4 regions of the Streptomyces sp. S07_1.15 genome follow, and region 1 is predicted to be linked to each of the others. Evidence: riboswitches for the same ligand, from Rfam matches in the RefSeq annotation. Region 1 holds a riboswitch; each other region holds the start of a gene.
The links. A riboswitch is a leader RNA that binds a small molecule or an ion and turns the genes downstream of it on or off. The one in region 1 is predicted to bind cobalamin.

Region 1 (7,182 bases):
CGGAGGTGTGTGGCGTATTCGCGGTCGGTCCACAGGGAGTCGAGGGGGTTCCCCTCCTCGACGGTCCCGGGGATGAGCTCGACCAGGAACCTGCCCGCGAGTTCGTCCCGGCCGGGCCAGCCGTCGGCCCGGACCGCGTCGTCCAGGGTGGCGTGGCCGCCGCGGACGTCGGCGGGGCGGAGCAGGGCGTCGCCGAGCTTCTCGCCGAGCAGGGCGTCGAACTCGTCCGGTCCCCGGCCGCGGTTGTCGGCGAAGCCGTCCTTCATCTCCACCTTGAGCACGACCGGTCGGTGGCCGGGGTTCGCGTCGTGCCAGGCGCGGATGTCGGCGAGGCAGCCAGCGAGGCTCTGGTTGCGCGGCTTGGTGCGCAGTTCCGCGGCGGAGGCGGCGTTCTCGCAGTTGTTGTCATTGCCGAACGGGTTCTCGTGGGAGACCCGCCAGCCAGCGCCCGCGGCGTTGGTCCAGACGTCGAGTTCCAGCAGCGAGGCGCCGGAGTCGAGGGCGTCGGCGAAGTACCGGTACTTCGCCTTCTCGTACGCGTTGTGCACGCCCACGGAGGTGGTGGCCGAGTAGGACGGACCCGCGGCCCGGGGGCTTCCCGGCGCCGCTTCGGCCGCCGCGGGGAGGGAGGCCAGGAGTGCCGCGGCGGCGGCCGCCGTGAGGGCACCGGTACGGATTCTGCTCATGCTGCGTACCCGCCTGTCGGAGTGAGGGGTGGTCAGGTACACGACAGGCTAGGGGTGTTGCGCGAGGGGCGGCAGAGGGCCGTCCGCTTCCGCCGGGCTGTTCCCCCGGCCGTCACGGCCGGGCCGCTCTCCGCCCGCCGGCTGTTTCCCCCCGGCCCCCGGCCCCGGCCCCGGCACGGCGGGGCACGGCCGCGCCGCCTCCCGTCCCCGCCGCCGGTACGGCTGTCGGCAGCCGGGCCCCGCGCCGGGGCACCGGCCGCTCCCCCGGCCCTCCGCCCCCGCTTCGGGCCCCGGGGCCCGGGCCGTCGGGATTCACCCGCGCCGGACCACGCCGCCACGGCCCTCGGCTGCGGCGGTCCCTCCCGGACCGCCCCGTGGACGGCCGCTCAGTCCGGTACGGCGGCCCCGGCCCCGCCCGGCGGCGCGCCCGGCCCGGGGCCGCGGGCGGCGGCGTTCTCCCGTCCCGACTCCCCTCCCGACTCCCCTCCCGGCTCCCCTCCCGGCTCCCGTCCGGGCCGGGAACCCCCTCCCGCGTCCGCCTCCGGGCGCGCGTCCGCCGTCGCGTCCCCGGCGGCCCACCACAGCAGTTCCTCCGCCGTCCGGGGGCCCCGCGCCGCCCCGTCCAGCAGCCCGTGGGCGCGCAGCACCCGGGCCGCCGCCTGCCCCCAGGGCCGGCGCAGCCCCGCCGCGGCCAGCAGCCCGCCGTCGGCGAGCAGCCGGTGGGCGGGCCCGGTGCGCGGGCCGTCCGGGGTGAGGATCGCGGCGTCGTCCGCCCAGCGCAGCGCGAGGTCCACGTCGTGGGTGGCCATGACGACGGTGGTGCCGGAGGCCCGCAGCCCGGCCAGGACCTCCAGGAGCTGCTCCTGGCCGTGCGGGTCGAGCCCCGCGGTCGGTTCGTCGAGGACGAGGATCCGGGGCCGCATCGCCACCGCCCCGGCGATGGCGGCCCGCTTGCGCTGGCCGTAGGAGAGCAGATGGGTGGGACGGTCGCGGAGCGCGGTGATGCCGAGCGCCGCGAGGGCCTCCGTCACCCGCCGCGCGACCTCCTCCTCCGGCAGCCCCAGGTTCACCGGTCCGAACGACACGTCCTGCCCCACGGAAGCGGCGAAGAGCTGGTCGTCGGGGTCCTGGAGGACGAGTTGCACGGAGGTGCGCAGCCGGGTCAGCGCGGCCCGGCCGCGGCCGACCGGGGTGCCGTCCAGGCGGAGTTCCCCGGCCGAGGGCCGCAGGCCGCCGCTGAGCAGCCGCAGCAGGGTGGTCTTGCCGCTGCCGTTGCGGCCGAGCAGGGCCAGGGCACGGCCGGGGCGGACCGCGAAGGTGACCCCGGTGAGCACCGGGGGGCCGTTCTCGTACGCGTATCCGGCGTCGACGAGTTCCACCACGGGCGGTACGGCGGTCACAACAGCAGCCTTTCGAGGACGAGGGTGGCCGCCGCCAGCGCGGCGAGCAGCAGGACGGACCCGGTGACGAAGGGCCGGGACACGGGGGCGCCGGTGACGAGGACACGGAGCGTCCCGTCGTAGCCGCGCCCCGCGAGCCCGTCCTGCATCCGCGCGGCGCGCGAGAAGGCGCGCAGGAAGACCGTCGCCCCCTGCCCGGCCAGCGAGCGCCAGGCGGCGGCGCGCGTGGTGTGGCCCAGGCGCGCGGCCTGGGCCTGCCGCACCTGCGCGAGGGTGTCCAGCAGGAGGAAGGTGATGCGGTAGGTCACCAGCGCGACGTCGGTCACGGCGGGGGGCACGCCGGCCCGGGACAGACGCGGCAGCAGATCCGACAGCGGTGTGGTGAAGGCGAACAGCAGGACGCCCAGCGAGGCGGCCGAGGTGCGCAGCAGCAGCTGCCCGGCCTGCGCGGGGCCGTCCGGTGCGAGGGACAGCAGGCCGCGCTCCCCGCCCAGTTGGACGAGGAGCGGCAGCGCGCCGGTGACGCAGAAGCCGAGCGGCACCCGGTACGCCCGCCAGAGCCGGCGCGGCGGCACCCGGGCCGGGCCGAGCAGTGCGGTGAGCGCGACGGCGGCGATGAGCGGCGCCCCCGGCCAGGGCGGCAGGCTCACCGCCAGGACGGTCAGGCCGAGGGCGAGGACCGCCTTGTCCAGGGGGTGGCGGCGGCGCCAGCGACTGCTGTGCGCCGCCGCGTCGATGGGCAGCACGCGGGGCTACGCGGCCGGGCGGCCGCCGGGACCGGACGGCCCCCCGCCGCCCCGTTCGCCGGACGCGGGCGCCGGGGCGTTCCCGGCACCGCCCGGGTCCCCGCCGGCCGGTGGCGCCTCCGCGGCCGCCCCCGCGTCAGGGCGCGCGCCGCCCCCCGGTTTCCCGGTACCCGCCGTCCGGGCCGTGCCCGCCGCGGCGGTACCGGGACCGGCCGTTCCCGCCGCTTCGCCGGCGGCCCGCGCCTCCCCCTGCCGGCGTCCCCGGCGCAGCCCGAGGCAGTAAGCCAGCACCCCGGCGCCGATCGCGGCCTGGAGGGCGAAGAGCGCCGACTCCACTTCCGCCGACGGGGGTTCGTAGAGCGGGGCGAACCAGGGTTCGTAGCCCGGCCGGAGTTCCTCGACCGCCGTCTCGGCCTGCGCGTCACTGCCGGTGAAGGGCTCCTCCATGCCGTCGCCGAGTCCCAGGACGAGCGGGAGGGCGGCCAGGACGGCGACAACGGCCAGCAGCAGCAGGTTGGTCCGGGTGTTCCGGCTCATCGGGTCACCGCCTCCTCGGACCGCTCCGGCCGGCGGCCGCCGGGGGCCGTCCGCACACCGAGCCGGGCCAGGGCGGTCCCGTCGGCCTGGCCCAGCAGCCGGATCACCAGCACGGTGAGGATGCCCTCGCTGACGGCGAGGGGGATCTGGGTGACGGCGAAGACGGAGCCGAACTTGGCCAGGGCGCCGGGCAGTCCGGTGGCCGGGTCCGGGAACGCCAGGGCGAGCTGGACGCTGGTGACGCAGTAGGTGCTCAGATCGGCGGTGAAGGCACCGGCGAACACGGCGGCGGCGAGCGGCGCGCCGAGTCCCCTCACCAGCCGGTAGGCGGCGTACCCGGCCCACGGGCCCACCACGGCCATGGAGAAGACGTTGGCGCCCAGGGTGGTGAGCCCGCCGTGCGCCAGCAGCAGGGCCTGGAAGAGCAGGGTGATGGTGCCGAGCACCGCCATGACCGGCGGCCGGAACAGGATGGCACCGAGCCCGGTGCCGGTGGGGTGCGAGCAACTGCCCGTCACGGAGGGGATCTTCAGCGCGGACAGGACGAAGGTGAAGGCACCGGAGGCACCGAGCAGCAGGGTGTTCTCCGGATTCTTCCTCACCTCGCGGCTCAGCGACCGTACGCCGTGGAGGACGAAGGGGGCGGCGGCGGCGCTCCAGGCGACCGCGTGCCAGGGGGGCAGGTAGCCCTCGGCTATATGCATGGGAAAGCGGACCTCTCCAGCACCTCGTGGATGGACGACGCGCCCTGGCCGGTCTCCTGGCTTACGGGTCATGCCGCCCGGACTCCGCCTTCCCGGGTGCCGCGGCGCTCCGCGGCATCCCAGTGGCTCCCAGAGGGTGGAACCGGACTTCCCGATCACAGTGGCGAGGGCCGCACCGGTTCTTCACCGGTTTCCCGTGCACCAAGGCCCTGTGACAGTAGTGCGCCGCGCGCGAGGAGGACAAGCCGGTCACCCTGCGGTACATCCCACACCGGACGGCGCACGGGAGCACGGCGCCACCCGGCTCCGCGGGCGGGGCGCCGGGGCAGCGGGTGAGCCGGCGCCCTTCGAAGGGCGACTGCCGGAGTGGTTCATACCGTTTCACGCCTTTTACCCCGGATACCCGTCCGGCGTCGGCGGGCCCTGCCCGCATTACCGAGGAGGTGACGGCCATGCCGGAGCCCGGCAGCAAGAAGTACGACCGGAAACGGGCGAAGCTGCGCAAGGAGGCCGAGGACAGCGGAGTATCCGACCAGCAGGCCACCAAGGCGGCGGACAAGACCCTCCAGAAGGACCCGTCCATGCGCAGCCGGGGCCCGCGGACCACGCGCGGCCTCGGGCCGAAGGGAGAGCGGCCGGAGAGCCTCGGCTGACGGCCGCGGACCCTGCGGCGGACCGCCCCGGGCGGCACTGGGCGGCACCGCGGCGGCCGGCGGAACGGCGGCGGGCCCGGTCCCGGCGGACTGCCTCCGCCGGGACCGGGCCCTTTCTCACACCCGGGTGTGAAGAGGTGGGGTCACCCCTTCGCCATACGGGCCTTCCTGCTGTTGGTCAGCGGGTGGTGGTGACGGTCGACGTCCTTGCACCACTTCACATAACCGTGAACGTGCACGTACTTCCCGCTCACCCAGGCTTCCTTGTGCCGCAGGTGGTACCAGATGGGGTCGCCGTGGATCAGCTGGGCGCGCACCTTGCACTTGATGCCGATCCGGTCGTGCCGGTGGAGCTGGCCCACCACCGAGGAGTCGGTGCTGGGGTACTGCCGCTCGTTGAGCGTCCCGGCCTTGACGACCCCGTACGGCTTGTGCGGATGGTTCTGCGAGTCGGCCTGGACGGATGTCGCGCCGAGCAGCGAACCGCCGACCAGAAGGGCCGAGGCGGCGGCACCGGCCGCGAGTCCCGCGGAGCGGGACCTGAGCGTGTGGAACATGGGCAACTCCTGTTCTGCCAGGAATGTGACAAGGCGTCGCTTTCCGTTCGCACCGGGCATGAAACCAAAAAGGCGGCAAGGTCCCCCTCGGGGGCGATACCGGTCAACACCCGGGCGACGTCTCGTCACCAACCCGTAAGCAGAACGTGGTTGAGAAAGAGCGCTGTCGCCGCCTGGAGCACCAGCCAGCGGCGGTGGTGGCGGGCCGGGAGGAGAGCGGCGGCCGGGAGGAGCCAGAGGGCGAAGGGCAGCCAGATCCGTTCCGTCTCGGCCTTGCTCATCCCGGAGAGGTCGGCCGCCGCGATCATGCAGAGGCCCGCCAGGGCCAGGAGCACGACACCGCAGGCGTCCAGCGAGCGCCCCGACCGCAGCCGGCGGGCCGTCTCGGCGGTGGCGGCCAGGGCGCGGCGCAGCCCGGCGACGGAGGCGGCCCCGGCGATGACGACCGCGTTGGCGAGGTTGCCGAAGAACCAGTAGCTGTACGGGCGGATCCGGGCCACTCCCTGGTAGTAGCGGGTGACCAGCAGGTCGTAGCCCTCGTACCACCAGAAGCCGGCCGCGGTGAACGCGGCGGTGACCGCGGCCACCCCGGCGAGTGCGGGGAGCAGCGGGCGCACGGTCCGGCCGTGCAGCAGGACGGCGGCCGCAGGGATCACCATCAGCACCAGCCCGTACGAGAGATGGACGGTGAGGCCGAGCAGCAGCCCTGCGGCCAGCGCGGTCGCCGCAGGACGGCGCGCCGCCGGACGGCACGCCAGGGCGAGCAGGGCGATCCCCCAGGCGGCGACGGCCGAGAAGTAGGCGTCCGCGGAGACACCCGCCCAGACCGCCGCCGGGGCGAGCACGGCGAACGGCGCGGCCCGGCGCGCCCACCGCTCCCCCGCCACGGCACGCAGCGTCACCAGGACGGCCGCGGCGGCCGAGCTGCCCGCGATCAGCACCCACACGGCGGCCCAGGCGCCACCGCCGAGCCCGATGCGGTCGAGGCCGACGAAGGTGAGCACGGCGCCCGGCGGATGGCCCGCCACATGGGCGGGCCAGTAGTCGGGCGAGGTGAGCAGGATGTGGTCGGTGAAGGTGCGCACGGCCGCGGCCGGGTCGGCGGCGATGCGGTCGACGGCGAGCAGGTACTCGTGCTTGGCGGTGAGCCGGCCGGCGACACCGCGCCGCCAGCCGTCGATCAGCGCCAGCGACAGCGTCCAGGCCAGCGAGGCCGCCCAGGTCAGGAGCAGCAGCCGGCGCCAGGGCAGCCGGCGGGCGAGCACCGGGCCGTAGGCGACGACGGCGGCCGCCACGGCGGGTGCCGCGACCGTGCCGGGGCCCGCGTGCGGCATCCAGTGCGCGTAGAGCGGCGGCCACTCGACGTACAGGACGTCCACGGAGCGCTGGATCAGGATGCCGGCGACGGCGACCGCGGCGACGAAGAGGGCGGCGGCGGCCGCGGTGAGGAGGTCCGCGCGGGCGGCGGACCGCCGCGGGCGCAGACGCTCGCGGCCGGGCGCGGGGGTGCGGAGGTGGGTCACGCCGTCACGCTAGGGGCCGCTCCGGCGCGTACGGCCGGACACACGCCCGGTGTCACCGTTCCGTCAGATCCTCACCGCCCCCGGTGTGATGTCAGCGTTTCGTCATGGCCGGAGCGGGGTTCCGGGGGGCGGCCCGGCCTACGGTCGTGGACGGCGGACGCGGGCCTCCTGCGCGCGTCCCGCGGAACACCACGGAGGGCGGCGCGATGGACGACGACGGCGGGAAGACGGCACGGGGGTCCGGCGGGGCGCGTCCCGTCCGCGGTAAGGCGACGGCGGCGCGGCCCGGCGGGCCGGGCGCCCGGGGGCCGGGCGGGCCCTTCCGGCCCGGCTTCTGGCGCAGTCCGCTGCGCGGGCCCCGGCTGACGTCCGTCCT
Region 2 (7,182 bases), 2.2 Mb from region 1:
ACCTGCAGGAACTCACCCGAGAGGGTCTCGCGCTTGAAGAGGTTCGACACCTGCGGCTCGACGCATTCGTACACCCCGGCGATGGAGGCGATCGTCGCGGTCGGGGCGATGGCGAGCAGCAGGGAGTTGCGCAGCCCCGTGGCGGCGATCCGGGCCCGCAGCGCCTCCCACCGCTCCGGCCACCGGGGCCGGACGCCGTAGTGGTCGGGGTGGAGCACGCCGCGCGAGGCGCGGGTGGAGGACCAGGCCGGGTGCGGGCCGTGCCGCCCGGCGAGAGCGCAGGAGGCCTCGTAGGCCGCGAGCATGATCCGCTCGGAGATCTCGGTGGAGAGCCGGGCCGCCGCGGGGGAGTCGAACGGCAGCCGCAGCCGGAAGAAGACGTCCTGCAGCCCCATTACCCCGAGTCCGACCGGGCGCCAGCGCCGGTTGGAGGCGGCGGCCTGCGGGGTGGGGTAGAAGTTGATGTCCACGACCCGGTCGAGGAAGGCGACGGCGGTGCGGACGGTGGCGTCCAGCCGCTCCCAGTCCATCGCCTCCGCCACCGCGGCCTCACCGGGACCGGCGTCCGCCGCGACATGGGCCGCGAGGTTGACCGACCCGAGATTGCAGACGGCGGTCTCCCCGTCGTCGGTGACCTCCAGGATCTCGGTGCAGAGATTCGAGGAGTGGACGACCTTGCCGGGCTCGGCGGTCTGGTTCGCGGTCCGGTTGGCGGCGTCCTTGAACGTCATCCAGCCGTTGCCGGTCTGCGCGAGCGTGCGCATCATCCGGGCGTACAACTGCCGCGCGGGCAGCCGCCGGACGGCGAGCCCGGCCTCCTCGGCCCGGCGGTACGCCGCGTCGAACTCGGCGCCCCACAGGTCCGGCAGCGCGGGCACGTCGGAGGGGGAGAAGAGCGACCACTCGGCGTCGGCCTCGACCCGGCGCATGAACTCGTCCGGGATCCAGTTGGCCAGATTGAGGTGGTGCGTGCGGCGGGCCTCCTCGCCGGTGTTGTCCCGCAGCTCCAGGAACTCCTCGATGTCGGCGTGCCAGGGCTCCAGGTAGACGCAGGCCGCGCCCTTCCGCCGGCCGCCCTGGTTGACGGCGGCGACGGAGGAGTCGAGCGTGCGCAGGAACGGGACGATCCCGCCGGAGTGGCCGTTGGTGCCGCGGATCAGGGCGCCCCGGGAGCGGATCCGGCTGAACGGCAGGCCGATGCCGCCCGCGTGCTTGGAGAGCCGGGCGACCTGGTGGTAGCGCTCGTAGAGGGAGTCCAGTTCGTCGAGCGGGGAGTCCAGCAGATAGCAGGAGGACATCTGCGGGTGCCGGGTGCCGGAGTTGAAGAGGGTGGGGGAGCTGGGGAGATAGTGCAGCCGGCTCATCAGCCGGTAGAGCGAGGCGACCTCGTCCACGGCCGCGCGCGAGTCGTCTGCGGCCAGCCCGCAGGCCACCCGGAGCAGGAAGTGCTGCGGGGTCTCGACGACCTGACGGCTCACCGGATGCCGCAGCAGGTAGCGGCTGTACAGGGTCCGCAGCCCGAAGTAGCCGAAGCGGTCGTCGGCGCCGTCGGCGAGCGACGTCTCCACCAGGGTGTCCAGCCGTGCCGCGTGCTCGCGGACGAAGGCGGCGGTGCGGTCGGCGATCAGGCCCTCCCGGTGGCCGGCCGCGATCGAGTCCGGGAAGGAGACCGCGCCCTGGCCGGCCGCCTCGTCCGCGATGGCACGGCTGAGGAGTCGGGCCGCCAGCCGCGAGTACACCGGGTCCTCGGAGATCAGCCCGGCCGCGGCCTCCGTCGCCAGCTCGCGCAACGCGGCCTCGTCCGCGCCGGGTTCGCGGCCGCGCAGCGCGGCGGCGGCCACCCGGCCCGGGTCGGCGGCGGGCAGATCGGCCGTCAGCCCGGTGAGGAGGCGCAGCAGCGCGGTACCGGGGGCGTCCCGGCCGGCGGTCGCTGTGCCGCCGCTGTCGGCTGATGCGGGATCGGCGGGCGCGATGGTCACGGAGAACTCTCCCTCGCTCGGCGGGGCCGCGGGGCGGAGCGCGGGGCGCGTGCGGCCCCCGTCCGCCCGGAGGGGCGGAAGACCGCGCGACGTCCACCGGCCCAATCCCCGGAGCCCGGACGGAATCGACGCCGGCTCGGTCGAGCCGGACGTGGCCGACGGCAGGCGCTCGGACTCGAAGGCAGGCGAAAGCCGCCTTCACACCGTTGCGGGACAGTTCAGGATTCGCACCGGATTCCCCTGGCGCGTCAGCGAGCATGAGCATACATCTTGTGTCGCTTTCCGCGAGCGGCACTAGATGTTGTGTATCCCGGCGCACGGGGGCGCTTTGCAGGGGAACACGTCCGGGGCCGCCCCCGGAGTGCGCGGGGAGCGGGAACCGGGCCGCCGGGAAGGGCGGGTGTTCCCGTTCGGGATCCCGGAAAAATCCTCCGCGCACCGGAGTGGCGTGCGCCCGGCGGCCCGGGGGGCGCACCCCGGCGCGCCCCCCGGGCACGCCGATGGCCCCGGCGCGGGGCCGGGGCCATCGGGTCGTTCGGGCGGTTCCGCCGGAGCGGTGGCGTGGGCGTCAGCAGCAGCGGAAGCCCTCGCGGGGGTCGGCCTCACGGCCGTCCACGCGCTGCTTCTCGAACTCGCGGCGGCTCAGCACCTCCGCGTCCGGATCGCACTTCCGTGCGTGGGCGACGTACCGGTCGTAGGTGGCCTCCCCGGTCGCCTCCCGCCAGAGGAAGCGGATCCTGGCGGCCTTCTCCCTGAGCGCGGAGCTCACGAGGAACTCCCCGTGCCGGTGCTCTCCTTGCCGTCCGTGCCGGCGCCGGCCGCGACGAGTTCGGCCTTCTCCTCCTTGGTGGGCCACAGAGCGGCCGGGGCCACGAGCTTCGACTCCACGTAGGGCACCTCCTCCAGCTTGGCCTGCGCGGGATTGCGGATCGCCTTGACGCATACCCGCCCGGCGTCGACGAGTACCACGATGACCAGCAGGAGGAAGAGGACGGAGAGGACGCCGTCCACCGTCGCGTTGGTGACGACGGTGTGCATGTCGCCCATGTCCTTGGCGGGCGGCAGCACCTTGCCGTCCTCGATGGCCTCCTGGTAGATGGAGCGCTGTGTGAAGAAGCCGATCTTCGGGTCACCCGAGAAGATCTTCTGCCAGCTCGCCGTGAAGGTCACCACCACGTCCCAGGCCAGCGGGACACCGGTGACCCAGGCCCACTTGAGCCGTCCGGACTTGACGAGCAGCGTGGTGGCGACGGCCAGCGCGACGGCCGCCAGCAGCTGGTTGGCGATACCGAACAGCGGGAAGAGCTGGTAGATGCCGCCCAGCGGGTCGTGGACGCCGACCCAGAGGAAGTAGCCCCAGAGGCCGACGACGACCGCGCTCGCGATCCAGGCCCCCGGCTTCCAGCTGACGTCCCGGAAGGGCTTGTAGACGTTGCCGAGCATGTCCTGGAGCATGAACCGGCCGACGCGGGTACCGGCGTCCACCGTGGTGAGGATGAACAGCGCCTCGAACATGATGGCGAAGTGGTACCAGAAGGCCTTCATCCCGGCGCCGCCGAAGACCGAGGAGAAGATCTCCGCCATACCGACGGCCAGCGTCGGGGCACCACCGGTCCGCGACAGCAGGGAGTCCTCCTCCACCGCCGCGGCGGCCGCCGCCAGATCGCCGGGGGAGATGGTGTAGCCGAGGTTCGCGACCGCCTCGGAGGCGGACTGCACCGAGTCGCCGATCAGGCCGGCCGGCGAGTTCATCGCGAAGTAGAGGCCGGGGTCGATGATGGACGCGGCCACCAGGGCCATGATCGCCACGAAGGACTCCATCAGCATGGAGCCGTAGCCGATCATGCGGACCTGGGTCTCCTTCTGGATCATCTTCGGGGTGGTGCCCGAGGAGACCAGGGCGTGGAAGCCGGAGAGCGCGCCGCAGGCGATGGTGATGAAGACGAACGGGAAGAGTGAGCCGGCGAAGACCGGGCCGGCGCCCGAGCTCGCGAACTCGGTGACCGCGGGCATCTTCAGGGTCGGCAGGGCGAACGCCACCCCGAGGGCCAGCAGGACGATCGTGCCGATCTTCATGAAGGTGGACAGGTAGTCACGAGGGGCCAGCAGCATCCACACCGGCAGCACCGAGGCGAAGAAGCCGTAGACCACGAGCCAGATCACCAGGGTGCCGGGCTGCAGGGTGAAGGTCTCCGCCCAGGAGGACTCGGCGACCCAGCTCCCGGAGATGATCGCGAGCAGCAGCAGCGCCACACCGATGACCGACACCTCGGTCACCCGGCCCGGGCGCAGCACCCGCAGGTAGAAGCCCATGAAGAAGGCGATCGGGATCGTCATCGCGATGGAGAAGGTGCCCCACGGCGAGTGCGCCAGGGCGTTGACGACGACGAGCGCCAGCACCGCCAGCAGGATGATCATGATGGCGAAGATGGCGATCAGCGCCGCGGCGCCGCCGAACGGGCCGATCTCCTCCCGGGCCATCTGCCCCAGCGACTTGCCGTCCCGGCGCATGGAGAAGAACAGCGTCACCATGTCCTGGACCGCGCCGGCGAAAATCACGCCGACGATGATCCAGATGGTGCCGGGGAGGTAGCCCATCTGCGCCGCCAGCACGGGGCCCACCAGCGGGCCGGCTCCGGCGATGGCGGCGAAGTGGTGGCCGAGCAGTACGCGCCGGTCGGTGGGGTGGAAGTCGACACCGTTGTCGAGCCGCTCCGCCGGGGTGGCCCGGGTCTTGTCGGCCTTCAGGACGCGGTTGGCGATGAACCGGGAGTAGAAGCGGTAGGCGATGGCATAGGAACCGAGAGCGGCGGCGACCATCCAGGCGGCCGACACCTCCTCGCCGCGTGAGAGGGCGAGGACGGCCCAGCCTGCCGCGCCGACGAGGGCCACAGCGGCCCAGACCGCGATCGATCCGGGGGTCATCCCGCGTTTCGCGGTGGTGGGCGGGGCTGCGGATGCTGACTCTGGCATGGGAGCGTCTCCGTTTTTTCCGGGAAGGATCTCCTGCGTAACGCGCAGGGAAATCTAGGGCAGCGCGCGGCCGGTGGTCACTACGCCTGCATACCGGTACGGACACGTTGTGGAAACCATAGTCCGGCAGACGGAATGGCCCGTTACTCTCCGCCCTGCCGTCCCGACCCGGTGACAGCCGGTGATGACCGGGCCCGTGAAGCCCCCGGAACCCGCGGCCCCCGGGCCCGTCTCAGCTCTTGGGGCGCTGGAGACGGGCGACGAACTTGTAACGGTCGCCCCGGTACACCGAGCGGACCCACTCCACCGGCGCCCCCGTCGCGTCGAAGGAGTGCCGGGAGAGCATCAGCATCGGCAGCCCGACGTCCGTCCCCAGCAGGCCGGCCTCGCGCGGGCTGGCGAGCGAGGTCTCGATCGTCTCCTCGGCCTCGGCCGGGCGCACTCCGTAGACCTCGGCCAGCGCGGTGTAGAGGGAGGTGTACTTCACCAGGCTGCGGCGGAGCGCGGGGAAGCGCTTGGCCGACAGATGCGTGGTCTCGATGGCCATCGGCTCACCGCTGGCCAGCCGGAGCCGTTCGATCCGCAGCACCCGGTCGCCGGTGGCGATGTCGAGCAGCCCGGCGAGCCGGTCGTCGGCGGTGACGTAGCCGATGTCGAGCAGCTGCGAGGCGGGCTCCAGCCCCTGGGCCCGCATGTCCTCGGTGTAGGAGGTGAGTTGGAGGGCCTGGGAGACCTTGGGCTTGGCGACGAAGGTGCCCTTGCCCTGGATGCGCTCCAGCCGGCCCTCGACGACCAGTTCCTGGAGGGCCTGACGCACCGTGGTGCGCGAGGTGTCGAACTCGGTGGCGAGCGTGCGCTCCGGGGGGACCGGGCTGCCCGGGGGCAGGGTCTCGGTCATCTCCAGCAAGTGGCGCTTGAGCCGGTAGTACTTGGGCACCCGCGCGGGACGCCCGGTGCCCGCCGTGCCGCCCGGGCCGTTCTCGGCGCCCCCGTCGGTCTCCATCGTCAGCCTTCCCGACTCCTGGCCTGCTGCCGTCACCGGCTCCTCCGTACGTAGGGCTCACATCGTGGCACGGTCCGGCGTTCACGGTGCGCTGCCCCTGTGCGGCCGGAAGGTGCCGGGCCCCGTCACCGGGGACCGACAGCCCTCCTTATACACCTCCGGGATCTCCGCGGCGTTCCGGTCCGGACGGCGGGACACGGGCGTATTGGTCTAAACCAAATGAGGGTACCCTGATCGCGTCCGGCCCCGCGCCGGAGCGGCCGCCGCGGAGCACCGCGGCCGGCGCTCCGGTGGCCCCAGAGCTACGGGAGGCACCCCGCATGTCCGCCAAGCAGCCGATCCGGTACCCCGAGCAGCCGGGCCGCATCATGGCCGGTGAGATCGCCGAACAGCCCGCCGTCCTGGCCCGGATCCTCGGCGAGGGCGCGGCCGCGATCCGCGAGACCGCCCGCCGGGTCGCCGCCCGCCGGCCGCGCTTCGCGCTGCTGACCGCCCGCGGCACCTCCGACAACGCCGCTCTCTACGCCAAGTACCTGCTGGAGATCCGCCGGGGCATGCCCTGCGGGCTCACCTCCATGTCCACGACCACCGCCTACGGGGCCCGCCCCGACCTCACGGACGTGCTGGTCATCGCCGTCAGCCAGTCCGGCGGCTCACCCGATCTGGTGGCCTCCACGGAGGCCGCCCGCGCGGGTGGCGCGGTCACCGTGGCGGTGACCAACAACCCCTCCTCCCCCCTCGCCGCGGTGGCGGAGTTCCACATCGACATCCTCGCGGGGGCCGAGAAGGCCCTGCCGGCGACGAAGACCTACACCGCCGAACTGCTGGCGCTCTACCTCTTCACCGAGGGCCTGTCCGGCGGGGACGGCGCGGCGGCCGCGGTGCTGCCGGAGCTGGCCCGGCAGATCCTGGACCGCGCGGCCGAGGTGCGGACGCTGGCCGGCCGCTACCGCTTCGCGGAGCGCATGGTGCTCACCTCCCGCGGCTACGGCTATCCGACCGCCAAGGAGGCCGCCCTCAAGCTCATGGAGACCAGCTACATCCCCGCGCTCTCCTACTCCGGCGCGGATCTGCTGCACGGGCCGCTCGCCATGGTCGACAACGTCTCGCCGGTGATCGCCATCGTGCCGGAGGGCCGGGGCGGTGAGGCCCTGCGGCCGGTGCTGGACCGGCTCCGGGACCGGGGCGCCGACCTCGTCGTCATCGGCAGCGGCGAGCAGGTGAAGG
Region 3 (7,182 bases), 5.9 Mb from region 1:
CATCCTCGCCTCCTCCCACCTGGGCTTCGGCCTCTCCACCACGCAGGTGTCCTCCGGCGCGATCATGGGCTCCGGCCTGGGCCGCAAGGGCGGCGTGGTGCGCTGGTCGACCGCGACCCGCATGTTCGTCGCCTGGGGCCTGACCCTGCCGGCCGCCGGCCTCGTCGCCGGACTGGCCGCCCTGCTGGCCGGGCGCGGCACCTGGGGCGTCACCGCGGTCGCCGTCATGGCTCTCGCGGGCAGCGCCTGGATCTGGGTGAAGTCGCGCCAGGAGAAGGTCGACCACAGCAATGTGAACGACGTCCCCGGCCCGGACGCCGATCCGGAGCACGAGGACATCGTCGCCGACGTCGTCGCCTCCCTCTCCCCGCCGCCCACCGACTCCGTGCTGGAGGCGGCCGCCCACGACGGCGAGGCCGGTTCCCCGCGCTCCGCGTCCCCGGCGTCCGAGTCCCCGGCGTCCAAGGCCACCGTCGTCTGACGGCTCAGGTAGAAGGAAGAACCCCATGAACATCGACTGGGCAGCACTCGGCCAGGTCTCCGTGGTCAGCCTCGTGGCGACCGTCGCCATCGTCGGCGTCTTCACCCTGGGTATCGTCGGCACCTCCGCCCGGCGGCACCCGCAGGCGGACGGCGCGGAGGGCGCCACGGTCACCGAGGCGCCGACCGCCCTGGCACGCACCCTCGCCACGGTCTGCTTCGCGGTCTCCGCGGCGGTCGTGGCGTACGGGATCTATCTGATCGTCGCCTGACGGTCTCCCGCACCACCCGCACCGCCCGCGTCGAACGGGCCGGCGGTACAGCGGCACCCGGGCCCGCCGCCCGGACAGCGCGTGACGCGTGCTGCCGGGGCGGCGGGCCCTCCGCGTCGCCCGCGCCCCTTCCGCCCGCCCGTCCCCCGCCCTGCCCGTCCGCGGCCGCCGCGCCCGTCCGCGGCCGCCCCGGCGCCCTGCCATCCCTCTCCACCCGGCTCTCCCGTCCCGTGCGCCCCTCCCGACCCGGCACCGGGCGGCGTACGCACCGCGCACGCCCCGGTGTGGCACTCCGCACACTGATCCCCCGCAGGTCAAGGGCGAGTTGACGGGCGTTCCCGGGCGTGGTGGACTGCCGGGGCCAAACGGCGGCAGGAGAGGAAGCCGGTGCGAATCCGGCGCGGTCCCGCCACTGTCACCGGGGAGCGCACCCCACCCACGTCACGGCCCGTTCCGACGGGCGGGAAGACCGGGGCCCGCGCCGATCCGGGAGCCAGGAGACTCTCACCGCCGGTCACGTCGAACCAGGGCGCGGACCCTGAGTGAGGACACACGCGATGCCCGGCTGCCGCCGCAGTACGCCCTGCCGTCGAACGCCCCGTGGCCGGACGGCCCGCGGGCGGGCGCCCCTCCCTCCGCTCCCGGCGGCCCCGCCGCCCCCGTCCCCCCTCCGAGGCGTGACGGCGGTCTGAGCCGATGCGTTCCGAAGACGCCGCCGGGGCCCCCGCGCCCCGGACACCCGCGCCCCCGGCGCCCGCTCCTCCGCACTCCACGGACGCCGTCCTCGTCGCCGGTACGGCGCTCGGCTTCCTCGCCGACCTCCTTCTGGCCGATCCCCGGCGCGGCCACCCCGTCGCCGCGTTCGGGCGGGCCGCAACGGCCGCCGAGCGGCTGCTGTGGCGCGATCACCGGGGTGCCGGGGCGCTGTACACCGCCCTGTGCGCCGGCGGCACGGTGGCCGCGGCCGCCGGGGTCTCCCGCGCCGTACGCCGCTCCCCCGCCGCCTCCGGGGCGCTGACCGCCGCCGTCACCTGGGCCGTGCTGGGCGGCACGTCGCTCGGCCGTGAGGCGCGGGCCGTCGGCGCCGCGCTGGAGGCCGGTGACCTGGCACGGGCGCGCGAACGGCTGCCGGGCCTCTGTGGGCGGGACCCGCAGTCGCTGGACGCACAGCAGATCGCCCGCGCGGTCGTGGAGTCCGTCGCGGAGAACACCTCCGACGCGGTCGTCGGGGCGCTGGTGTGGGGTGCCGCCGCCGGGGTGCCCGGCCTGGCCGGCTTCCGCGCGGTCAACACCCTCGACGCGATGGCCGGCCACAAGTCGCCGCGGCTGCGCCGGTTCGGCTGGGCCCCGGCCCGGCTGGACGATGTGGCGGGCTTCCCCGGGTCCCGGCTCACCGCCGCGCTGGCCGTGCTCGCCGGCCCGGACCCGCGGGGCGCCCTGCGGGTGCTCCGCTCCGACGCCCGGCGCCACCCGAGCCCCAACGCCGGCCCGGTGGAGGCGGCGTTCGCGGGGGCCCTCGGCGTACGGCTGGGCGGCACGCTGGCGTACGGCGGCCGGGTCGAACACCGGCCCGTGCTGGGGGCCGGCAACCGCCCGGTGGAGCCGCGCGACATCGAGCGTGCGGTGCGGCTCTCGCACCGGGTCGGCGCGCTGGCGCTGGTGGTGTGCGCCGGCGGACGGCTGGCGTACGGGGCGCTCCGGGGTGGCGCGACGGCTGTCCCCCGGCCGCCCGCCGGCCCGCGGGGCGCGCGTCCGGTGAGCGGGCGGCGGCGGGCCGCCGGAGAGGGGCGGGGATGACCGGCACCGACGGCGGCAGCACCCGGACCGGCAGCCACCGGACCGGCGGCGGCCTGCTGGTCGCGGGGACCACCTCCGACGCGGGCAAGAGCGTCGTCACCGCCGGTATCTGCCGGTGGCTGGCCCGCAAGGGCGTCTCCGTGGCCCCGTTCAAGGCGCAGAACATGTCGCTGAACTCCTTTGTGACACCCGAGGGGGCCGAGATCGGCCGCGCGCAGGCCATGCAGGCGCAGGCGGCGCGGGTGGAGCCGTCGGCGCTGATGAACCCGGTACTGCTCAAGCCCGGCGGCGACCGCAGCAGCCAGGTCGTGGTGCTCGGCAAACCGGCCGGTGAGCTGAGCGCCCGGGGCTACTTCGCGGCCGGCCCGGGGACCGGGGGCGCCCCGAGCGCGAACCGCCGGGAGGCGCTGCTCCCCGTCGTCCTCGACTGCTACGAGCGGCTGCGCGCCCGGTACGACGCGGTGATCTGCGAGGGCGCGGGCAGCCCGGCGGAGATCAATCTGCGCCGGCACGACATCGTCAACATGGGGCTGGCCCGGGCGGCCGGACTGCCAGCCGTGGTGGTCGGCGACATCGACCGCGGCGGGGTGTTCGCGTCCTTCTTCGGCACCACGGCCCTGCTGAGCCGCGCCGACCAGGCGCTGGTCGCGGGCTATGTGGTGAACAAGTTCCGCGGCGACGCGTCCCTGCTGGAGCCGGGGTTGGACATGCTGCGCGGGCTGACGGGGCGGCAGGTGCTGGGCGTCCTGCCGTACGCGCACGGCCTGGGCATCGACGAGGAGGACGGGCTGCGGCTCTCGCTGCGCGGCGCGGTCCGCGAGTCCGCCGCCGGACCTCCGTGCGGCGAGGAGGTGCTGCGGATCGCCGTGGCGGCCGTGCCCCTGATGTCCAACTTCACGGACGTCGACGCGCTGGCCGCCGAACCCGGCGTCCTGGTGCGCTTCGCCGACCGGCCGGAGGAGCTGGCCGACGCCGATCTCGTCGTCCTCCCGGGCACCCGCGGCACCGTGCGCGCGCTGGCCTGGCTGCGTGAACGGGGCCTCGCCGAGGCCGTCGCGCGGCGGGCCGCGGAGGGGCGGCCGGTGCTCGGGATCTGCGGCGGCTACCAGATGCTGGGCGAGCGCATCGAGGACGAGGTCGAGTCGCGGGCCGGGACGGTGGACGGGCTGGGACTGCTGCCGCTGCGGGTGCGCTTCGCGGTGGAGAAGACGCTGGCACGGCCGGCGGGCGAGGCCCTGGGCGAGCCGGTGGCGGGCTACGAGATCCACCACGGGGTGGCCGGCGTGGCGGACTCCGCCGAGCCGTTCATGACCGACGGCCAAGGCCGCGCCCTGGACGGCTGCCGGGCGGGCTCCGTCTGGGGCACGCACTGGCACGGCTCGCTGGAGAGCGACGCCTTCCGGCGGGCGTTTCTGCGCCGGGTGGCGCGGGACGCCGGGCGCCGCTTCGTCCCGGCGCCGGACACGGCCTTCGGGGAGCTGCGCGAGGAGCAGCTCGACCGGCTGGGGGACCTGATCGAGGAGCACGCCGACACCGGGGCGCTGCTGCGGCTGATCGAGGAGGGGGCGCCGCCGGACCTGCCGTTCGTACCACCGGGCGCGCCGTGAGCGCGGCTGTCCGCACGCCGCCGGGCGCACCGCCGTGAGCGTGCGGCCCGGCGCGCCGTCCCGCCGAGTACCGCCCCGGCCGTCCGGGCCGCGGAGGCGGACACCTGACCGATTTCCGAGGGTTCCACCGGAGGGCACCGCATGAGCGACACCGTCACGAGCGGCACCGTCACGAGCGGCACGGCCGGCGCCGTGTCCCGCTCCCCCGATCCGCACTACCCGTTCACCGCGATCGTCGGCATGGACGACCTGCGGCTGGGCCTGCTGCTGAACGCGGTGTCCCCCGCCGTGGGCGGGGTGCTCGTCCGCGGGGAGAAGGGCACCGCCAAGTCGACCGCCGTGCGCGCCCTGTCGGCGCTGCTGCCGCCGGTCGCCGTGGTGCCGGGCTGCCGCTTCTCCTGCGATCCGCAGGCACCGGACGGTGCCTGCCCCGACGGCCCGCACCCCGCGGCACCGGGAACGGAGCGGCCGGCCCGGATGGTCGAACTGCCGGTCGGCGCCTCCGAGGACCGCCTCGCCGGCGCGCTCGACATCGAACGCGCCCTGTCGGAGGGGAAGAAGGCGTTCGAACCGGGGCTGCTCGCGGAGGCCCACCGCGGCGTGCTCTACGTCGACGAGGTCAATCTGCTCCACGACCATCTGGTGGACCTGCTGCTGGACGCCGCCGCCATGGGCGCCTCCTATGTGGAGCGCGAGGGGGTCTCCGTACGGCACGCCTCGCGCTTCCTGCTGGTCGGCACGATGAACCCGGAAGAGGGCGAACTGCGGCCGCAGTTGCTCGACCGGTTCGGGCTGACGGTCGAGGTCTCCGCCTCGCGCGAGCCGGAGCTGCGGGTGGAGGTCGTCCGGCGGCGGCTCGCGCACGACGACGACCCGGCCGGCTTCGCGGGCCGCTGGGCGGCCGAGGAGTCGGCGCTGCGGGCGCGGATCGCGGCGGCGCGCGCGCTGCTGCCGTCGGTCGTGCTGGACGACCGGTCACTGCGCCGGATCGCCGCCGTCTGCGCCGCGTTCGAGGTGGACGGGATGCGCGCGGACATCGTGATGGCCCGTACGGCGACGGCGCTCGCCGCCTGGGCCGGTCGCACGGACGTGCGCGAGGAGGACGTCCGGCAGGCGGCGCTGCTGGCGCTCCCGCACCGCCGGCGCCGCAATCCGTTCGACGCGCCGGGCCTGGACGAGGAGAAGCTCGACCGGACGCTGGAGGAGTTCGGCGGCGACGAACCGGACCCCGGCCCCGGCGGCCCGGACGACCCGGACGACCCGGGTGACGGACCGGACGGCCCCGGGGGCGGGGACGGCGGAGACAGCGGGAACGGCGGCACCACGGACGACGGCCCCACGGACGACGGGAGCGCGCCGGGCGGGGACACCGCACCCGAGCAGAGCCCCGGCGGCCCGGAGGACGGGGGCGCCGCGGAGGATCCCGGCGGTCGTCCGGACGGTGCGGGGGAGCCGGCGGGCGAGCCGTCCGCCGCGGCGGGGGACGAGCCCGCCGGGGAGGACCGGCCGGTCACCGGCGGGGACGGCCCCGGGCAGCGTGCGGTGGGAGCCGCCGATCCGTTCCGCACCCGGGTGCTGAGCGTGCCGGGCCTGGGCGAGGGGGCGGCCGGGCGCCGCTCGCGCGCCCGCACCCGGCACGGGCGCACCACCGGCGCGCGACGGCCGCGGGGCGCCCTGACGAAGCTCCATCTGGCGGCGACCGTCCGGGCCGCCGCCCCGTACCAGCGCGCGCGGGGCCGGGCCGGCAGCGGTCTGGTCGTGCGCCGCGACGATCTGCGGGAGGCGGTGCGCGAGGGACGCGAGGGCAATCTCGTGCTGTTCCTCGTCGACGCCTCCGGGTCGATGGCGGCGCGGCGGCGGATGAGCGCCGTCAAGGGCGCGGTGCTGTCGCTGCTGCTGGACGCGTACCAGCGGCGCGACAAGGTCGGGCTGGTCACCTTCCGGGGCACGGGCGCGGAACTGGTGCTGCCGCCGACGTCCTCCGTGGACGCGGCGGCGGCGCGGCTGGAGTCACTGCCGACGGGCGGCCGCACCCCGCTGGCCGCCGGACTGCTGCGGGCACGCGAGGTGCTGCGGGTGGAGCGGCTGCGGGACGCGTCCCGGCGGCCGCTGCTGGTGGTCGTCACCGACGGCCGGGCGACCGCCGCGCGGAGCGCCGGGACCGGCGGGCGCGGCGGTACGGGCGACGGGGCACGCGCCGGGCGCGCGGCGGATCCGTTCACGCCGGTGACGCGGGCCGCGCACCTGCTGGCCGCCGAGGGGACGGCGTCGGTGGTCGTGGACTGCGAGTCGGGGCCGGTGCGGCTGGGGCTGGCCGGGGAACTGGCCCGCCGGCTGGGCGCCGAGGCCGTGACCCTGGAGGAGCTGCGCGCGGACAGCGTGGCCGGGCTGGTCCGCGGCGTCCGGGGCACGCGGCAAGCACCGTCCGCGCAGCACACCGGGCGAAGGCCCGGACCGGCGGCGGCGAAGAGGCCGGGGACGGCAGGAACGACGGGAACAACGGGGACGACGGGAACAACGGGGACGACGAACACGACCGGGAGGGCCGCGTAATGCCGCAGGGAAAGCCGAGCACGGTGCCGGACGACGGACTGACGACCCGTCAGCGCCGCAACCGGCCGCTGCTGATGGTGCACACGGGCCCCGGCAAGGGGAAGTCCACGGCCGCCTTCGGCATGGCGCTGCGGGCGTGGAACCAGGGCTGGCCGGTCGGGGTGTTCCAGTTCGTGAAGTCCGCGAAGTGGCGGGTCGGCGAGGAGCGCGCGCTGCGCGTCCTGGGCGCCTCGGGCGAGGGCGGCCCCGTCGTCTGGCACAAGATGGGCGAGGGCTGGTCCTGGACCCAGCGGGACATGGAGTCGAGCGAGGAGGCGGCCCGGGAGGGCTGGGAGCAGGTCAAGCGGGACCTCGCGGCCGAGACCCACCGCCTGTACGTGCTGGACGAGTTCGCCTATCCGCTCCACTGGGGCTGGATCGACACCGCCGAGGTCGTCGCGGTGCTCCGCGCCCGGCCGGGCACCCAGCACGTC
Region 4 (7,182 bases), 590 kb from region 1:
GACGGGGGTCTCGTCCAGCAGGTCGAGGGCGCGGCGCAGGTCCTCCACGGTGTGGTGGCGCGGGGTGTCGGGGAAGTGGTTGACCGCCACGGCGAACGGCAGGCCGCGCAGCTCCAGCTGCTCCAGCACCTCGAAGCTGTCCTCCAGACGGCGGGTGTCGACCATCACCAGCACCCCCAGCGCCCCCTCGGCCAGCCCTTCCCACAGATCCCAGAACCTCCGCTGGCCGGGGGTGCCGAAGAGGTAGAGCACGAGGCCGGGGTTGAGGGTGATGCGGCCGAAGTCCATCGCCACGGTCGTGGTGGTCTTGCCGGCCAGGCCGGCGAGGTCGTCGACGCCGGCGCTCTCCTCCGTCATGACCTCCTCGGTGCGCAGCGGTGTGATCTCGCTGACCGAGCCGATCAGGGTCGTCTTGCCGACCCCGAACGCGCCGACGACCAGGAGCTTCACCGCCCGCTCCACGGTGTCGGGCAGATACCGCCCGCCGGGCGGGAGGGCGCGCCCCGCGGCCAGGCGGGGGTCAGCGGAGCTTGCGGAGACCATCGAGCACCTCCTGGAGCAGGTCGCGGTCCGTGCGGGCGGCCGGGGGGATACCGGTGCGCGCGGTGAGGTGGCCCGAGTCGACGAGGTCCGAGGCCAGGACGGTCACGGTGCTCACCGGCAGCCCGAGGTGCGCCGACGCCTCCGCCAGGGACAGCAGCCGGCCGCACATCCGTACCAGGGCGCGTTCCTGGCGGCTGGCGGAGACGGGCAGGTCCTGTTCCCGCGCGGAGGCGACGAGCAGGGTGTCGAGCGCGACCGTGTTGCGGCTGGGGCGGGCCCGCCCGCCGGTGAGCACATAGGGCCGCAGGGGGGTGTCCAGATACTCCCCGGGGGCCGTCATGAGACGGCGCCTTGCCGCGGCGGGCTGGACAGATGGCTGCCGATGCGGTTGACCTGGATGCGCATCTGCTGGGCGATCAGCTGCGGGTCGACCGCGGCGTCGGTGACGACGGCCAGATACGAGCCCTGGCCGGCGGCGACCATGAAGAGGAAGCCGCCGTCGAATTCGACCATTTGCTGTATCACGGCCTTGCTGCCGGTGCCGAACTCCCGTCCGAGGCCCTTGGCGAGGGACTGCAGACCGGAGCAGGCGGCCGCGAGCCGGTCGGCGCTGTCCCGTCCGGTCCCCTCGGAACGGGCCATCAGCAGGCCGTCGGTGCTGAGCACCACCACGTGCCGGACACCGGAGACGGAGGCGACGTCCGCCACCATCCAGTCGCGGCCGGCCGGGCTCTTCATCTGATGCATCGTCATGAGAGGTGTCCTTCGGCGTCATCGTCGTCGCGGTGCGGGCGGCCGTCTCGGCCGGGGGAGCCGCCGTGGCCGGGCAGACCGGGCGGGCCGGGCAGACCGGGGGCCGTGCCGGGGCCGGTGGCTGCCACGCGCTGCCACGGACCTCCGGGGGGCGTGGCGGACGGCCCCGGCTCCGGGGTCTCCGGCCCGGTCCCGGCCGCTTCCGCCGTCCCGGCCGTCCCGCTCGTCCCGGTCGTCTCCGCCGCGTCCTCCGTTTCCGCCGCCCGTGTCCGGGCGGCGCCCGCGCGGCTGCCGGCGAAGAGGGCACCCATCCAGGCCCCGGCCCGCTCGGGGGAGGGCGGCGGCGGAGGAGGGGGCAGCTTCCCGGTACCGGTCAGCTCGGAGAGGGGCGGGACGGCGGCGCGGTGGCGGCTGGAGCGCCGCTGCGGCAGTCCCGGACCGCCTGTGGCGGCGGACGGCGGTACGGGGACGGTGCCGGTGACGGCCGTCGCGCCGGCCGGCACGGTGCCGCCCCCGGCGTACGCGGTCTCGCCGGCCGAGGGGCGCCGGGAGGCGGGCACGGCGGGCGGCTCCAGGGTCTGCAGCAGGGTGCCCGGCACCAGGACCACCGCGCGGACCCCGCCGTACGGGGAGGGCAGCAGGTCGACCTTGAGCCGGTGCCGCTCGGCGTACCGGCCGACGACCGCGAGCCCCGTCTGCGGGATCTCGCCGAGGTCGGCGAAGCCCAGCAGCCGGCGCCCGGCGGCGATCTCCCGCGCCTGTTCGAGGGCGTACTCGTCCATGCCGAGACCGGCGTCGTCGATCTCGATGACGGCGCCCCGGGTCACGGTGCGGACGGTCACCTCGACGTGGGTGGTCGGCGGCGCGCACTGGGTGGCGTTGGCGAGGAGCTCCGCCACGACGTGCACCAGGGGCTCCACGACGGTCGCCACCGCCGCGATGTCCTGGTCGCCGCAGACCTTGACGCGCTGGTACGACACGATCCGGGAGGCCCCCGCGCGGACCACGTCCACCAGCGCGTGCGGCTTCTGCCACTGCTGCCCCGGCCACTCGCCGCACAGCACCGCGAGACTCTGCGCGATCCGGGCCTGCTGCGCGGCGGCGTGGTCGCCGCGCATGCTCGCCTCCAGGACGTCGGGGTGGGCGGAGTGGCGGGCCTCCAGGGCGGCCATCTCCTCCTGGATGCGGTGCGAGGACGCCTGCACCCGGCGGGCGAGGGCCACGACGACCAGGCGCAGTGACTCCTCCCGCTCGCGGACGGTCCGCACGGCGGCGCCGGCGGCCGCCAGCACCCGCTCGTACTCCCGGGCCGTGCCCGGGTGGCTCTCCGGGGGCTGCGGGACCGGCACCGGTTCGCCCGCCAGGGCGGCGGGGAGCCGGACATCGGCGAGATGCCGGACCGTTTCCTCCCGCCGGGCGTCCTGGTGGGTGCAGAACTCACGCCACTCGGTGTCGTGCCGTGCGGCCTCCTCCCGCGCGGCCAGCGTCTCGCGCTCACAGGCGCGGAGCGCGCTCTGCAGCCGCTCGAAGAGACCGACCAGCAGGGCCGCGGTGAGGACGTGGCAGGCCACGGCCCAGCCGGCGCCCACCCCGCCCAGCGCCCACGGGTCCGTGACCGCTACGGCGGCCAGGAGCATCGCGGCCGGGCGGACGAAGCGGCGGCGGAACGTGGAGGAAGCGATCGAGGGTCGAACCATGGCACACCTTGGGAAGGGACGGACGGCGGATGACGGAGGCCCGCACACGGGGCGAGGCCCCCGGTATGAGGTCTGCCGCCGGGCGGCGGCCGACTCGTCCGGCCGCCCGGCCGTCCTGGCGTCCGGGCGCCGCCGTGCCGCGGACGGCGGGGCCCGGAGCCGCCGGGCGGCGCTCCGCGGCCCTCTTTCTACCGGCCGCTGCCGCCGCCGCGGGCCCGTTGTGCGCGGTACGGCACCGGGCACATCGATTCGAGGGGTACGCCGGGCAGGCCGGGCCGGGCCGGCGCGGGCGCCCGTGGCCGGGAAACGGGCGGGGGAGGGGAGGCCGGAACGGCGGGAGTCTCGGGTCCACGGGACGGAGCATAGACCCATGTATGAGCCATGCATTTCGTCATATCGCAGCTCAGAGCGGGTGTCGTACAGAAGAACGGAGGCCGTCGCACACCTGCCCGCACCGATGCGGGAGGATGCTGCCCAACGAGGCGACGGGAACCAGGAAGCCGGTGCGAATCCGGCGCGGTCCCGCCACTGTGACCGGGGAGCGGACCCCATCCGAGCCACGGCCCCCCGCGGGCCGGAAGGCCGGGGCGAGCGCCGATCCGGCAGCCAGGAGACTGGCCCGTCGCCGATCCGCCGCACCCGGGGCGAGGACACCCCAGGAAGAGGTTCGTGATGAGCGACGACGACGTGCCGTGCCCCGGCGCGGGCCGCATGCCGGACACCGTCACCGTGGTCGGCATCGGCGCCGACGGCTGGGACGGGCTCGGGCGGGACGCCCGGGAGGCGCTGCACCGTGCCGGGACCGTCATCGGCGGCCCCCGCCAGCTCGCCCTGCTGCCGCCCGGCTGCACGGCGGAACGGGTGCCCTGGCCGTCACCGCTGCGCCCCGCCGTGCCCCGGCTGCTCGCCGAGCACGCCGGACGGCGGGTGGCCGTCCTGGCCAGCGGCGACCCGATGTTCCACGGCATCGGGCGGACCCTGGCCGCGGCCGTCGGCGCGGAGCGGCTGCGGGTGCTGCCCCACGCCTCCTCGGCGTCGTACGCCTGTGCCCGGCTGGGCTGGGCGGTGGAGGACACCGAGGTGGTCAGCCTGGTGGGCCGGCCCGCCGCGGCCCTGGCCGCCGCCCTGCACGCGCGCCGACGGCTCCTCGTCCTGAGCGCGGGCGCCGGAACCCCGGGCGAGGTGGCGGCACTGCTGTGCGACCGCGGCTACGGACCGAGCCGGATGACGGTGCTCGAACAGCTGGGCGGCGGCGCGCGGGAACGCCGGTTCGAGGGCACCGCCGCCGGCTGGCCGCATCCGCCGGGCGATCCCCTGAACGTCGTCGCCGTCGAGTGCCGGCCCGAGCCGGACGGCCACCGGCTGTCCGCGGTCCCGGGGCTCCCGGACGAGGCGTACGAGCACGACGGGCAGCTCACCAAGCGCCGTGTGCGGGCGGCCACGCTGGCCGCGCTCGCCCCGGCACCGGGCGAACTGCTGTGGGACATCGGCGGCGGCTCCGGCAGCATCGCGGTCGAGTGGATGCGCGCCGGACGCGGCTGCCGCGCGGTGAGCGTGGAGCGCGACCCCGTACGGGCCGCGCGCATCCGGCGGAACGCGGAGCGGCTCGGGGTGCCCGCGCTGCGGGTGGTCACCGGGGCCGCCCCGGAGGCCCTGGACGGACTCGCGGACGGGCCCGCGGACGGACGGCCCGCGGACGGGCGGGGTCCCGGACTCGGGCCGCCCGACGCGGTGTTCGTCGGCGGCGGGCTCACCGCCCCCGGACTGCTGGAGGCGTGCTGGGCGGCGCTGCCCGGCGGAGGACGGCTGGTCGCCAACACGGTGACGCTGGAGTCCGAGGCACTGCTGGCGGAGTGGTACCGCCGGCACGGCGGGGAGCTGGTACGGATCGCCGTCTCCAGCGCCGTACCGGTCGGCGGGTTCACCGGCTGGCGGCAGGCGATGCCGGTCACGCAGTGGGCGGTGACCAAGCCGGGGGAGCGGACGCCGGGAGAGTGGGCGCCGGAGGAACAGCGGCCGGAGGAACAGCGGGCGCCGGCGGAGTGACGCGGGCGGACCGGACATCAGCAGGGCGGCCACCGGCGGGGCCGGCGTCCGCGGAGCGCATGCCGGCCGGGAGGCCGGACCGAGGAGAGAACGATGACGGTGTACTTCATCGGTGCCGGTCCCGGCGCCGCCGACCTGATCACCGTGCGCGGGCAGCGGCTGCTGGAGTCGTGCGCCGTCTGCCTGTACGCGGGCAGCCTGGTGCCGCGCGAACTGCTCGCCGCGTGCCGGCCGGACGCGCGGCTCGTGGACACGGCGCGGCTGAACCTGGACCAGATCACGGCGGAGCTGGCGGACGCGCACCGCGCGGGCCACGACGTGGCCCGGCTGCACTCCGGGGACCCCTCGGTGTTCAGCGCGGTCGCGGAGCAGATGCGGCGGCTGGACGCGGCCGGCGTGCCGTACGAGGTGGTCCCCGGCGTACCGGCGTTCGCCGCGGCGGCCGCGGCGCTGGGACGGGAGCTGACCGTGCCGGCCGTCGGCCAGACCGTGATCCTCACCCGCGTCGCCCAGCAGGCCACCCCGATGCCGGACGGCGAGGACCTGGCCACCCTGGGACGCAGCCGCGCGCTGCTCGTACTGCACCTGGCCGCCCGCTACGCGGACCGGGTCGTCGCCGAACTGCTGCCGCACTACGGGGCCGACTGCCCCGCCGCGGTGGTGGCGATGGCGAGCCGCCCGGACGAACTGGTGCTCCGGGGACCGCTGGGCGGTATCGCCGACCGGGTCAGGGCGGCCGGGGTGACGCGCACGGCGGTCATCATGGTCGGCCGCGCCCTGGGCGCCGAGCAGTTCCCGGACAGCCATCTGTACTCGGCGGAGCGCGACCGGTGCGGCACCGCCGCCCCGGACGGTCCCCGGCCCCGGGCCGGCGGGAGCGCACCGGGACGGTGACCGGCCGCGCCCGGCGCGCGGGGCGGGCGTAACCGGTGCGCCCCGCGCCGGGACGGCCGGTCAGGGCCCCGGGGGGCGGGCGCGGGACGGCCCCTCCGGTGCCGCGCGCCCGACGACCCCGCCCGCACGGTCGATACAGAGCACGTCCACGGTGACCGGTTCGCCGCGCAGCACCCCGAGCGCCGTCCCGCGGGCGGCCTCCGCCACCAGATCGCCCAGCGGGACACCGCGCGCCGCGCAGCGCTGGAGCGCCTCCAGGCCGGTGTTGGCCCCGGCCACGGCCGCGGCCAGTTCCTCGTCCGCGCCGCCCCGCCGGGCGAGGTCCGCGAGGAAGTCCTTGTCGACCCGGGAGCGGCCCGAGTGCAGATCCAGATGGCCGGCGGCCAGCTTCGACAGCTTGGCGAAACCGCCCGCGATGGTGAGGCGCGGAACCGGGTGGCGCCGCAGGTACTTGAGCACGGCCCCCGCGAAGTCGCCCATGTCCAGCAGCGCGTCCTCCGGCAGGCCGTGCTCCGCGACGGCGGTCCGCTCGGAGGTGGAACCGGTGCAGCCCGCCACATGGGTGCGCCCGGCCGCCCGCGCGACGTCGATGCCGCGCCGGATGCTGTCGATCCACGCGGAGCACGAGTAGGGCACCACGACGCCGGTCGTGCCCAGGATCGACAGCCCGCCCAGGATGCCGAGCCGCGGGTTCCAGGTGGAGCGGGCGATCTCCTCGCCGTGGTCCACGGAGAGTTCGATCTCCACGTCACCGGAGCCGCCGTGCCGGGCCGCGACCTCGGCGATGTGCTCGCTCATCATCCGCCGGGGCACGGGGTTGACGGCCGGCTCCCCGACGGCCAGCGGCAGACCGGGGCGGGTCACCGTGCCGACGCCCGGACCGGCCCGGAACACGACACCGCTGCCCGGCGGCAGCAGGCGCACGGTGGCGCGGACCAGGGCGCCGTGGGTGACGTCCGGGTCGTCGCCCGCGTCCTTCACGACACCGGCCGCCGCCCGGCCCTCCGCGGGCCGCAGCTCCTCGGCGGCCAGGGCGAAGGCCGGGGTCTCGCCCCGGGGCAGGGTGATGACCACCGGGTCCGGGAAGCGGCCGGTGAGCAGCGCGGTGTACGCCGCGGTGGCGGCGGCGGTCGCGCAGGCACCGGTGGTCCAGCCGGGGCGCAGGCCGGTCCGCGCGAGCTGTGCGGTGCGGCCGCCGGGGGCTTCGGGGGAACCGCCCGGACTCCCGGGGGGAGGTCCGGGGTTGTCC

Region 2: linked by a shared signal. The riboswitch ahead of LIX60_RS10005 (ribonucleoside-diphosphate reductase subunit alpha) and the one ahead of LIX60_RS00590 (energy-coupling factor ABC transporter permease) in region 1 are both predicted to bind cobalamin.
Region 3: linked by a shared signal. The riboswitch ahead of LIX60_RS25855 (cobalamin biosynthesis protein) and the one ahead of LIX60_RS00590 (energy-coupling factor ABC transporter permease) in region 1 are both predicted to bind cobalamin.
Region 4: linked by a shared signal. The riboswitch ahead of cbiE (precorrin-6y C5,15-methyltransferase (decarboxylating) subunit CbiE) and the one ahead of LIX60_RS00590 (energy-coupling factor ABC transporter permease) in region 1 are both predicted to bind cobalamin.

What each region holds. Positions count from the first base shown of each region.
Region 1 covers NZ_JAJBZK010000001.1:124,453-131,634, forward strand. The annotation lists gene LIX60_RS00570 (phosphatidylinositol-specific phospholipase C domain-containing protein) at 1-686, opposite strand, end outside; partial or broken gene LIX60_RS00575 (energy-coupling factor ABC transporter ATP-binding protein) at 1,256-2,086, opposite strand; gene cbiQ (cobalt ECF transporter T component CbiQ) at 2,083-2,832, opposite strand; gene LIX60_RS00585 (energy-coupling factor ABC transporter substrate-binding protein) at 2,839-3,369, opposite strand; gene LIX60_RS00590 (energy-coupling factor ABC transporter permease) at 3,366-4,073, opposite strand; cobalamin riboswitch at 4,102-4,294, opposite strand; gene LIX60_RS00595 (hypothetical protein) at 4,526-4,726, shown strand; gene LIX60_RS00600 (SH3 domain-containing protein) at 4,870-5,283, opposite strand; gene LIX60_RS00605 (hypothetical protein) at 5,409-6,806, opposite strand; gene LIX60_RS00610 (molybdopterin-dependent oxidoreductase) at 7,013-7,182, shown strand, end outside.
Region 2 covers NZ_JAJBZK010000001.1:2,368,091-2,375,272, reverse strand. The annotation lists gene LIX60_RS10005 (ribonucleoside-diphosphate reductase subunit alpha) at 1-1,979, opposite strand, end outside; cobalamin riboswitch at 2,122-2,254, opposite strand; gene LIX60_RS10000 (YbdD/YjiX family protein) at 2,548-2,748, opposite strand; gene LIX60_RS09995 (carbon starvation CstA family protein) at 2,745-4,952, opposite strand; gene LIX60_RS09990 (GntR family transcriptional regulator) at 5,185-5,955, opposite strand; gene LIX60_RS09985 (SIS domain-containing protein) at 6,276-7,182, shown strand, end outside.
Region 3 covers NZ_JAJBZK010000001.1:6,023,432-6,030,613, reverse strand. The annotation lists gene LIX60_RS25865 (inorganic phosphate transporter) at 1-481, shown strand, start outside; gene LIX60_RS25860 (hypothetical protein) at 507-752, shown strand; cobalamin riboswitch at 1,129-1,256, shown strand; gene LIX60_RS25855 (cobalamin biosynthesis protein) at 1,449-2,549, shown strand; gene LIX60_RS25850 (cobyric acid synthase) at 2,546-4,156, shown strand; gene LIX60_RS25845 (putative cobaltochelatase) at 4,397-6,709, shown strand; gene cobO (cob(I)yrinic acid a,c-diamide adenosyltransferase) at 6,709-7,182, shown strand, end outside.
Region 4 covers NZ_JAJBZK010000001.1:712,863-720,044, reverse strand. The annotation lists gene LIX60_RS03075 (ATP/GTP-binding protein) at 1-543, opposite strand, end outside; gene LIX60_RS03070 (DUF742 domain-containing protein) at 521-883, opposite strand; gene LIX60_RS03065 (roadblock/LC7 domain-containing protein) at 880-1,290, opposite strand; gene LIX60_RS03060 (ATP-binding protein) at 1,293-2,993, opposite strand; cobalamin riboswitch at 3,484-3,610, shown strand; gene cbiE (precorrin-6y C5,15-methyltransferase (decarboxylating) subunit CbiE) at 3,666-5,039, shown strand; gene cobM (precorrin-4 C(11)-methyltransferase) at 5,133-5,933, shown strand; gene LIX60_RS03045 (cobalt-precorrin-5B (C(1))-methyltransferase) at 5,994-7,182, opposite strand, start outside.